One region of the Streptomyces sp. NPDC060064 genome, then DNA from elsewhere that is predicted to be linked to it. Evidence: riboswitches for the same ligand, from Rfam matches in the RefSeq annotation. Region 1 holds a riboswitch; the other holds the start of a gene.
What was found. A riboswitch is a leader RNA that binds a small molecule or an ion and turns the genes downstream of it on or off. The one in region 1 is predicted to bind thiamine pyrophosphate.

Region 1 (4,159 bases):
TCCGTGCCGGGTCCACCAGTTTCAGCGCGGTCTCCCGCCGCCGTACCGTCCACGCGTGTACGGCGAGGACCGCGCCCACCGCGGCGAACTGCACCAGCGTCAGTACGGCTGCCGTGGACAGATCCAGCAGCTGAGCAGTTTGTCGATAAATCTCCACCTCGACCGTGGAGAACGTCGGTCCGCCGAGGATCTGTACGACACCGAAGGAGGTGAAGGTGAAGAGGAAGACCATCAGCGCGGCGGCGGCCACGGCGGGACCGAGGGCCGGCAGCGTCACCCTCCGCCAGGCCGCGAACCGCCCGGCGCCCAGTACCCGGGCGGCCTCCTCCTGGCGCGGGTCGAGCTGCGACCACAGACCGCCCACGGTCCGTACGACCACCGCGTAGTTGAAGAAGACGTGCGCGAGCAGAATCGCCCACACCGTCGTGTCCAGCCGTACGCTCCACAACTCGTCGAGCAGCCCGCCGCGCCCGAGCAGCGCCAGGAACGCCGTCCCGACGACGACGGTCGGCAGCACGAACGGAACGGTGACCACCGCCCGTAGCAGTCGCTTTCCGGGAAAGTCGAAACGGGCGAAGACATACGCGCCGGGCAGGGCTATCAGCAGTGTGAGCGCTGTGGAGGCGAGCGCCTGCCACGTGGTGAACCACAGCACCCGCAGGATGTCGGGGCGGCTCAGCACCTCACCGATCCGCCCGAACTGCCAGACCCCGTCGATCTCGAGGCCCCGGCCGACGATCGCGACGACCGGATAGGCGAAGAAGACCGCGAAGAACACGGCGGGCCCGGCCATCAGCCCGAGCCGCGCCGCACTCCCGCGGACGGACTTCGTTACTTCAGTACGAGCGAGGACCATGACTGGACCCACTGCTCACGGTTCTTGGCAATCGTGTCGGGAGCGACGGTCTGGGGCTTGACGGCCACCGCGCCGAACTTGGTGAACACCTCGGGCAGCTTCGCGTCCTTGATCACCGGGTTGACGAACATGTTCAGCGGCATGTCCTCCTGGAACTTCTTGGAGACCAGGAAGTCCAGCAGGGCCTTGCCGCCCGCCTCGTTCTTCGCGCCCTTGAGCAGGCCCGCGAACTCGGTCTGGCGGAAGCAGGTTCCGGTCGCGACCCCGGTGGGCGCCTCGGTCGGCTGCGGCTTGGAGAAGAGCACCTCGGCCGGCGGACTGGAGGCGTACGAGACCACGAGCGGCCGGTCGGCCTTGGCCTTCTTACCGCCCGCGGAGCCGGAGAACTCCTCGTTGTACGCCTGCTCCCAGCCGTCGACGACCTTGACGCCGTTCTCCTTCAGCTTCTTCCAGTAGTCCTGCCAGCCGTCCTCGCCGTACTTGCCGACCGAGCCGAGGAGGAAGCCGAGGCCGGGCGAGGAAGTCGCGACGTTCTCCGTCACCAGGAGGTTCTTGTACGCGGGCTTGGCCAGGTCGTCGAAGGACTGCGGCGGCGCCAGCTTCTTGTCGGCGAAGTACTTCTTGTCATAGTTGACGCAGATGTCGCCGGTGTCGACGGGCGTGACCCGGTGCTTGTCCTTGTCCAGCTGCGCCTCGTCGTTCACCTGGCTCAGGCCCTTTGCCTCGTACGGCGTGAACAGGCCGTTGTCGAGAGCACGCGAGAGCAGGGTGTTGTCGACGCCGAAGAAGACGTCGCCCTGCGGGGAGCCCTTGGTGAGGATCTCCTTGTTGAGGGCCGCGCCCGCGTCGCCGCTCTTGAGCACCTTGACCGTGTAGCCGGTCTCCTTGGTGAACTCCTTCAGCACGGAGGCGGAGGCGACGAACGAGTCGTGGCTGACGAGCGTCACGGTCTTCGGCTTCGAGCCGCCGTCCGAGGCCGACGAGTCCTTCGACTCGCCGCCGCAGGCCGCGAGCGTGGTGACACCGAGCGCCGCGGCCAGCGCGGTGACCGTGATCTTCTTGGTGGTGCTCACTGAAATTCCTCCTGGAGTTGACCAGGAAGAGACGCGGCCCTGCCCGGCTCCCTCGAAAGGAATCCGGGCAGGGCGCAACAGCTTGTGAGTAATGTCCGAACTTCCTACCCAGAATGACCTGGGCAAGGTTCAGAGGGTCTGCGACCACTGGGCTTGATTTACCAAGCCCGCGTCGCACTCTCAGCGCTGTGGCGCTCCCCTGTCGGAATATGTAGATGTTTCAAGCCAGGTTACACGGGCGCTAACGCTCCGAAGCGGCCAGCTGTCCGCACGCTCCGTCGATCTCCTGGCCACGGGTGTCCCGGACGGTGACCGGCACCCCGTGCGCCGCGATGGCCTCCACAAAGGCCTTCTCGTCCTCGGGCCGCGAAGCCGTCCACTTCGATCCCGGTGTCGGGTTGAGCGGGATCAGATTGACATGGACCCGCTTGCCCTTGAGCAGTCGGCCCAGCAGGTCGCCCCGCCACGCCTGGTCGTTGATATCGCGGATGAGCGCGTACTCGATGGAGATCCGGCGGCCCGACTTCTCGGCGTACTCCCAGGCGGCGTCCAGCACCTCCCGGACCTTCCAGCGCGTATTGACCGGGACCAGGGTGTCGCGCAGCTCGTCGTCCGGCGCGTGCAGCGAGACGGCGAGACGGCACTTGAAGCCCTCGTCGGCGAAGCGATGCATCGCGGGCACCAGGCCGACGGTGGAGACGGTGATCCCGCGCTGCGAAAGACCGAGGCCGTCCGGCTCGGGGTCGGTGAGCCGGCGGATGGAGCCGACGACCCGCTTGTAGTTGGCGAGCGGCTCCCCCATCCCCATGAAGACGATGTTGGACAGCCGCGCCGGTCCGCCCGGCACCTCGCCGTCGCGCAGGGCGCGCATGCCGTCGACGATCTGGTGCACGATCTCGGCGGTCGACAGATTCCGGTCGAGACCGGCCTGACCGGTCGCGCAGAAGGGGCAGTTCATCCCGCAGCCGGCCTGCGACGAGATGCACATCGTCACCCGGTCCGGGTAGCGCATCAGCACGGACTCGACGAGCGTGCCGTCGTGCAGCCGCCACAGGGTCTTGCGGGTGGTGTCGTCGTCGCACGAGATATGCCGTACGACGGACATCAGGTCGGGCAGCAGCTCCGAGGCGAGCTTCTCGCGCGCGGCGGCGGGGATGTCGGTCCACTGGGCCGGGTCGTGGGCGTACCGCGCGAAGTAGTGCTGCGAGAGCTGCTTGGCGCGGAACGGCTTCTCGCCGATCGCGGCGACGGCGTCCTTGCGCTCGGCGGGCGTGAGGTCGGCGAGATGCCGCGGGGGCTTCTTGGCTCCGCGGGGCGCGACGAAAGTGAGTTCTCCGGGCTTGGGCATGGTTCATCCAGTGTCGCAGACGGAATCTCGTGACCTGCGGCCGTTGACGCCCGGGGTGGGCATTGACGGTCGTTGTCGGTCACTGCCGGGCACCCTCGGACGGCCCACAGACGGCCCAGCCCGGAGCGCGTTCTGGCTGGCCAGCACGTTAATGGGGAGCGCGAGCGATACCGCTGGGGTCGCCGGCGAGGGCATGGCGAACCTCTCCCCCGCTGCGGCCTCTCTGCCGAATCGAGCTCCCCGGGGGCCTAGACTCGAACACGTGTCCGAAGAAGTGCCTCGCCTGGAGCGCCTGCGCAGCGTCCGCCAGTGGCTCGTATGGCAGCTGCGCCGCACTGACGAATCCATCGCGGAGCTGGAGCGCCAGGAGGCAGCCGCCGCGCGTACGGCGCGCACAATGCCGCCGCCCGAGCCGGAGTGGAAGCTGTCGATGCTGCGAGCAGGCGGCAAACCCAGCCCGGACGCGGTCCACACGAGCGACTGCCGCATGGCCGGCGAACCCACGAAGCAGCTGACCCGGGAGCAGGCGCTCCGCGCGCTTGCAGAAGACGGCATCACGGCGTGCCCGTACTGCCGACCTGACACGGACCTAGGTGTGCTGTGAACCGCGAACCGTCTCGGCCCGGAGGCATGAGCAGTGCGCCGATCGTTGTGCACCGGGCGGCCGGGAACGGCGGTCGGCGGGTGACCATCCGCGGCCAGATCGCGGGCCTCGCCCACAGCGACGCCGACCTGGTCGAGTTCCTGCGCCGCGCGGGCCTGCCCGACGCCTGGGATGCGCTGGACGATCCGCGATGGGTGGAGTGGCAGGGCGGCCGACCACACGAGTACAACGCCGACTGACCATGAAGCGGACCCTCAACCGTGAAGGCGCCTGGCCTG
Region 2 (4,159 bases), on a different contig from region 1:
CCGGGTCGTCGGCCTCGGTGATGGCCCGTACGACGACGATCCTGCGCGCGCCCGCGTCCAGCACCTCGTCCAGATTGCCGGCGTCGATCCCGCCGATCGCGAACCAGGGCCGGTCGGTCTCCAGCGCGGCTGTGTACCGCACCAGGCCCAGTCCCGGGGCATAGCGTCCGGGCTTGGTCGGGGTGGGCCAGCAGGGGCCCGTGCAGAAGTAGTCCACGCCGGGCTCGGCGGTGGCCGTGTCCACCTCGGACTCGGCGTGCGTCGAGCGGCCTGTGAGCACCTCGTCACCGAGGATCGCGCGGGCGGCCGGGACCGGCAGATCGCCCTGTCCCAGATGCAGCACGTCGGCGCCGATGGCGTGCGCCACATCCGCCCGGTCGTTCACGGCGAGCAGTCTGCCGTGTCTGCGGCAGGCGTCGGCGAAGAGCTGGAGGTGATCCAGTTCCTCACCGGCCTCCATGCCCTTGTCCCGCAGCTGCACGATGTCGACCCCGGAGGCGAGCACGGCGTCGAGGAACTCCGCGAGGTCGCCCTGCTTCTTCCGGGCGTCCGTGCACAGATACAGCCGGGCGTCGGACAGCAGCGCACGAGCCGTGGACATGGTGGTTCCCCCCGGTGGGTCGGCGGTGCACGGGCAGGGCGGCACAGCCCCCGGCCCGCACACCGCGTGTTGTTGTTGTCAGGACGTCAGACGGCGAGCGCCTGGGCCCGGCGCTTCACCTCCGTGCCGCGATTCTCGCTGAGCGCCTGCGCGGGCGTGCCCGGCAGGCTCGGGTCGGCGGTGAAGAGCCATTCCAGCATCTCTTCGTCGGTGAAGCCGTCGTCCCTCAGGAGCGTCAGGGTCCCTGCGAGCCCCTTGACCACCTTGTCGCCGTCGATGAAGGCGGCAGGCACCTGAAGCGCCCGGTTCTCACCACGGCGTACGGCGATCAGCTGGCCTTCCTTGACCAGCTGCCGTACGCGTGTCACCTCGACATCGAGCATTTCCGCGATGTCAGGAAGGTGGAGCCAGGCAGGGACGAGAGCATCGATCTTTGCGTCAATCTCGGTCACAGGACAAGCGTGCCATCCCGGACTGACAGTCGGTAGCCGGACCCTAGTCGGCCGCCGCCTTCAGAGGGACGGAGGGGTCGGCGGCGCGCGCCGGATCCAGCCGGTTTCCGGACAGGATGAGCTTGCGTCCTTGCGCCAGATCACGGGCTCTGCCGACGGCGAGAAGCGCGACCAGAGAGCCGTCCCGCAGCCAGAGCACCGACCAGGTCGCGCCTGCCGGATCGCCGCGCCACACCATCGTGTCGGCGGCCTCATGATGGCCCGCGTACTGCACAAAGCGCCCGAACTGCTCGGACCAGAAGTACGGCACCGGGTCATAGACCTCCGGTGGCTCCTGTCCCGGCGCGCCGCCGATGACGTTGGCGGCGACCGTACGCGGCCCCTGCAGAGCGTTGTCCCAGTGGTGCACGAGCAGCCGCTCGCCGTAACGGCCGGACGGGAAGGAGGCGCAGTCCCCGACGGCGTACACATCGGGCAGCGAGGTGCGCAGATACGCGTCCGCGGTGATTGCGCCGTCCGGGCCCAGCTCGATACCGGAGCCGGCGAGCCAGGCGGTGGCGGGCCGGGCGCCGATGCCGACGACCACGGCGCCCGCCGGAAGCTGCCGGCCGTCGGCCAGGATCACCGCGCCGGGCTCGATGTCCGCCACGCGCGCGTGGGTGAGCAGTTCGACGCCGTACTCCGCGTACCAATCGGCCATCGGGCCGGCGACCTCGGCGGGCAGGGCTCCGGCCAGCGGGCGCCCGGCGGCCTCGACGACAGTGACCGTGCAGCCCGCCTCACGGGCGGCCGTCGCGAACTCCGCGCCGATCCAGCCCGCGCCGACGACCACTATGTCGTGCTGCTGCGTGAGAACGGGGCGCAGCCGCGCGGCGTCGTCGAGGGTACGCAGCAGATGGACGCCGGGTACGCCCACGGCGCCGGGCAGGGTGATCGGTTCCGCACCGCTGGCGATGACCAGGACGTCGTAGGGGACCGGACCTGCCGCGGTGTCCAGCTCATGGGCCCCGGCGCGCACTCCGGTCACCTCGCAGCCCAGCCGCAGCTCGATGCCGAGTGCCTCGAAGTCGACGTCGAAGGCCGAGCCCTCCGCCTTGCCGAGCAGGATCGCCTTGGAGAGCGGGGGTCTGTCGTACGGCTGATGGGGCTCGGCGCCGATCAGGGTGATCGGGCCGGTGAAACCCTGCTCGCGCAGTGCCACCGCGGTCTGCACTCCGGCCATTCCCGCGCCGACGACGACCACGCGCCGCTGCGTCTGTGCTGTCTGCTGCTGCTCGCTCACCCGACAACCTTACGCATCTGACGGACCGTCAGGAAGGTAGCTGTTCGACGACGCTCGTCCCGCTGCCCTCCTGGGACTCCCATTCCCAGCTCTCCTCCAGCCGCAGCCGCCCGTCCTCGAGCTCGACGACGGTGGAGAGACAGTGCCCCGAGGACGTCCCGCCGTCGGCCTTCAGCTGTACATAACGGAAGTCGAGCCGGTCGCCCTCCCTGGTGCCCACAAGGTGGCCGCGGAGCACATCGCCGCCCTCGTACTCGGCCCAGATCCTGCCTTCCTGCTCGTGGTACGTGAACCGGGTCCGGGTCCCCACCTGGCCCGGAGCCTGGTCTGCGACCGGGGAGAGCACGAGTCCGTCGAGCGACCTTGCCACAGTGGCTGCTCCCTTACTGCGAGTTGGGGCCTGGGGTTAGGGTGGCCACCGTAAGGCACTCGCGGGAGCCCGGACGCACCGGGCTGAGAGGGAGGCTGGACGGCCTCCGACCGTACGAACCTGATCCGGGTCATGCCGGCGAAGGGAGGGGCTGGACGCCCATGTCGCGTACCTCAGACGTCCTCGTTGTCGGGGGCGGAATCATCGGCCTGGTCACGGCCTGGCGTGCGGCGCAGCGAGGGCTGCGGGTCGCCGTCGCCGATCCGGCGCCCGGCGGCGGCGCTGCGCAGGTCGCGGCGGGCATGCTCGCCGCCGTCACCGAACTGCACTACGGCGAGCAGACGCTGCTCGGCCTCAATCTGGAATCCGCGCGGCGCTATCCCGCCTTCGTCGCCGAGCTGGAGGAGGCGAGCGGACAGTCCGTCGGCTATCGCGCCTGTGGCACGCTCGCGGTCGCGCTCGACGCCGACGACCGCGCGCACCTGCGTGAACTGCACGCCCTGCAGCGTCAGTCCGGCCTGGAGTCGGAGTGGCTGGCGGGGCGCGAATGCCGCCGCCTGGAGCCGATGCTCGCGCCCGGCGTGCGCGGTGGCCTTCGGGTGGACGGCGACCACCAGGTCGATCCGCGGCGGCTGGCAGCGGCGCTGGTGGCGGCCTGCGAGCGGGCCGGGGTGGTCTTCCACCGCGGCTGGGCGGAGCGGCTGTCGGTGGTACGGGACCGGGCGGCCGGAGCCGTACTGACGGACGGCCGTGAGCTCTCCGCGGACCAGGTGGTGCTGGCGTGCGGCAGTCTGAGCGGCAGGCTCGGCGGCGTACCGGAGGATGTACTGCCGCCGGTACGGCCGGTGAAGGGCCAGGTTCTGCGGCTGACCGTGCCGCGTGCGTACGCGCCGTTCCTCTCCCGGACCGTTAGGGCCGTGGTGCGCGGCAGTGACGTCTATCTGGTGCCGCGCGAGAACGGCGAGCTGGTCATCGGGGCGACCAGCGAGGAGCTCGGCTGGGACACCACGGTGACGGCGGGCGGGGTGTACGAGCTGCTGCGCGACGCGCACGAGCTGGTGCCCGGCATCACCGAGCTGCCGCTCACCGAGACCCGCGCCGGGCTGCGCCCCGGCTCTCCCGACAATGCGCCGCTGCTGGGCCCGACCGCTCTGCCGGGCCTGCATCTGGCCACCGGCCACCACCGCAACGGGGTGCTGCTCACACCCGTCACCGGCGATGTGATGGCCACGGTGCTGATCACCGGCGCACTGCCGGACGAGGCCCGCCCCTTCACTCCTCGCCGCTTCTCCCCCGTACCTCAGGAGCAGCCCGCATGAACGTCCCCGTGTCCGTCACCATCACCGTCTCCGTCAACGGCGAGGCGCGCGAGCTCGCCACAGGCACCACGCTGGACGCCCTGGTCACGTCCCTCACCGCCGCCCCGTCCGGAGTCGCCGCCGCAGTCAACGAGA

Region 2: another riboswitch for thiamine pyrophosphate. It lies ahead of thiO (glycine oxidase ThiO); the one in region 1 lies ahead of ACFWDI_RS19175 (thiamine ABC transporter substrate binding subunit).

What each region holds. Positions count from the first base shown of each region.
Region 1 covers NZ_JBHWWF010000015.1:42,845-47,003, forward strand. Annotated here, with positions in the region: gene ACFWDI_RS19170 (ABC transporter permease) at 1-856, opposite strand, end outside; gene ACFWDI_RS19175 (thiamine ABC transporter substrate binding subunit) at 832-1,929, opposite strand; TPP riboswitch at 2,013-2,140, opposite strand; gene rlmN (23S rRNA (adenine(2503)-C(2))-methyltransferase RlmN) at 2,171-3,277, opposite strand; gene ACFWDI_RS19185 (DUF6233 domain-containing protein) at 3,540-3,881, shown strand; gene ACFWDI_RS19190 (hypothetical protein) at 3,908-4,120, shown strand.
Region 2 covers NZ_JBHWWF010000066.1:12,529-16,687, forward strand. Annotated here, with positions in the region: gene thiE (thiamine phosphate synthase) at 1-601, opposite strand, end outside; gene ACFWDI_RS39020 (Rv2175c family DNA-binding protein) at 688-1,053, opposite strand; gene ACFWDI_RS39025 (NAD(P)/FAD-dependent oxidoreductase) at 1,097-2,335, opposite strand; gene ACFWDI_RS39030 (hypothetical protein) at 2,364-2,705, opposite strand; TPP riboswitch at 2,757-2,869, shown strand; gene thiO (glycine oxidase ThiO) at 2,867-4,024, shown strand; gene thiS (sulfur carrier protein ThiS) at 4,021-4,159, shown strand, end outside.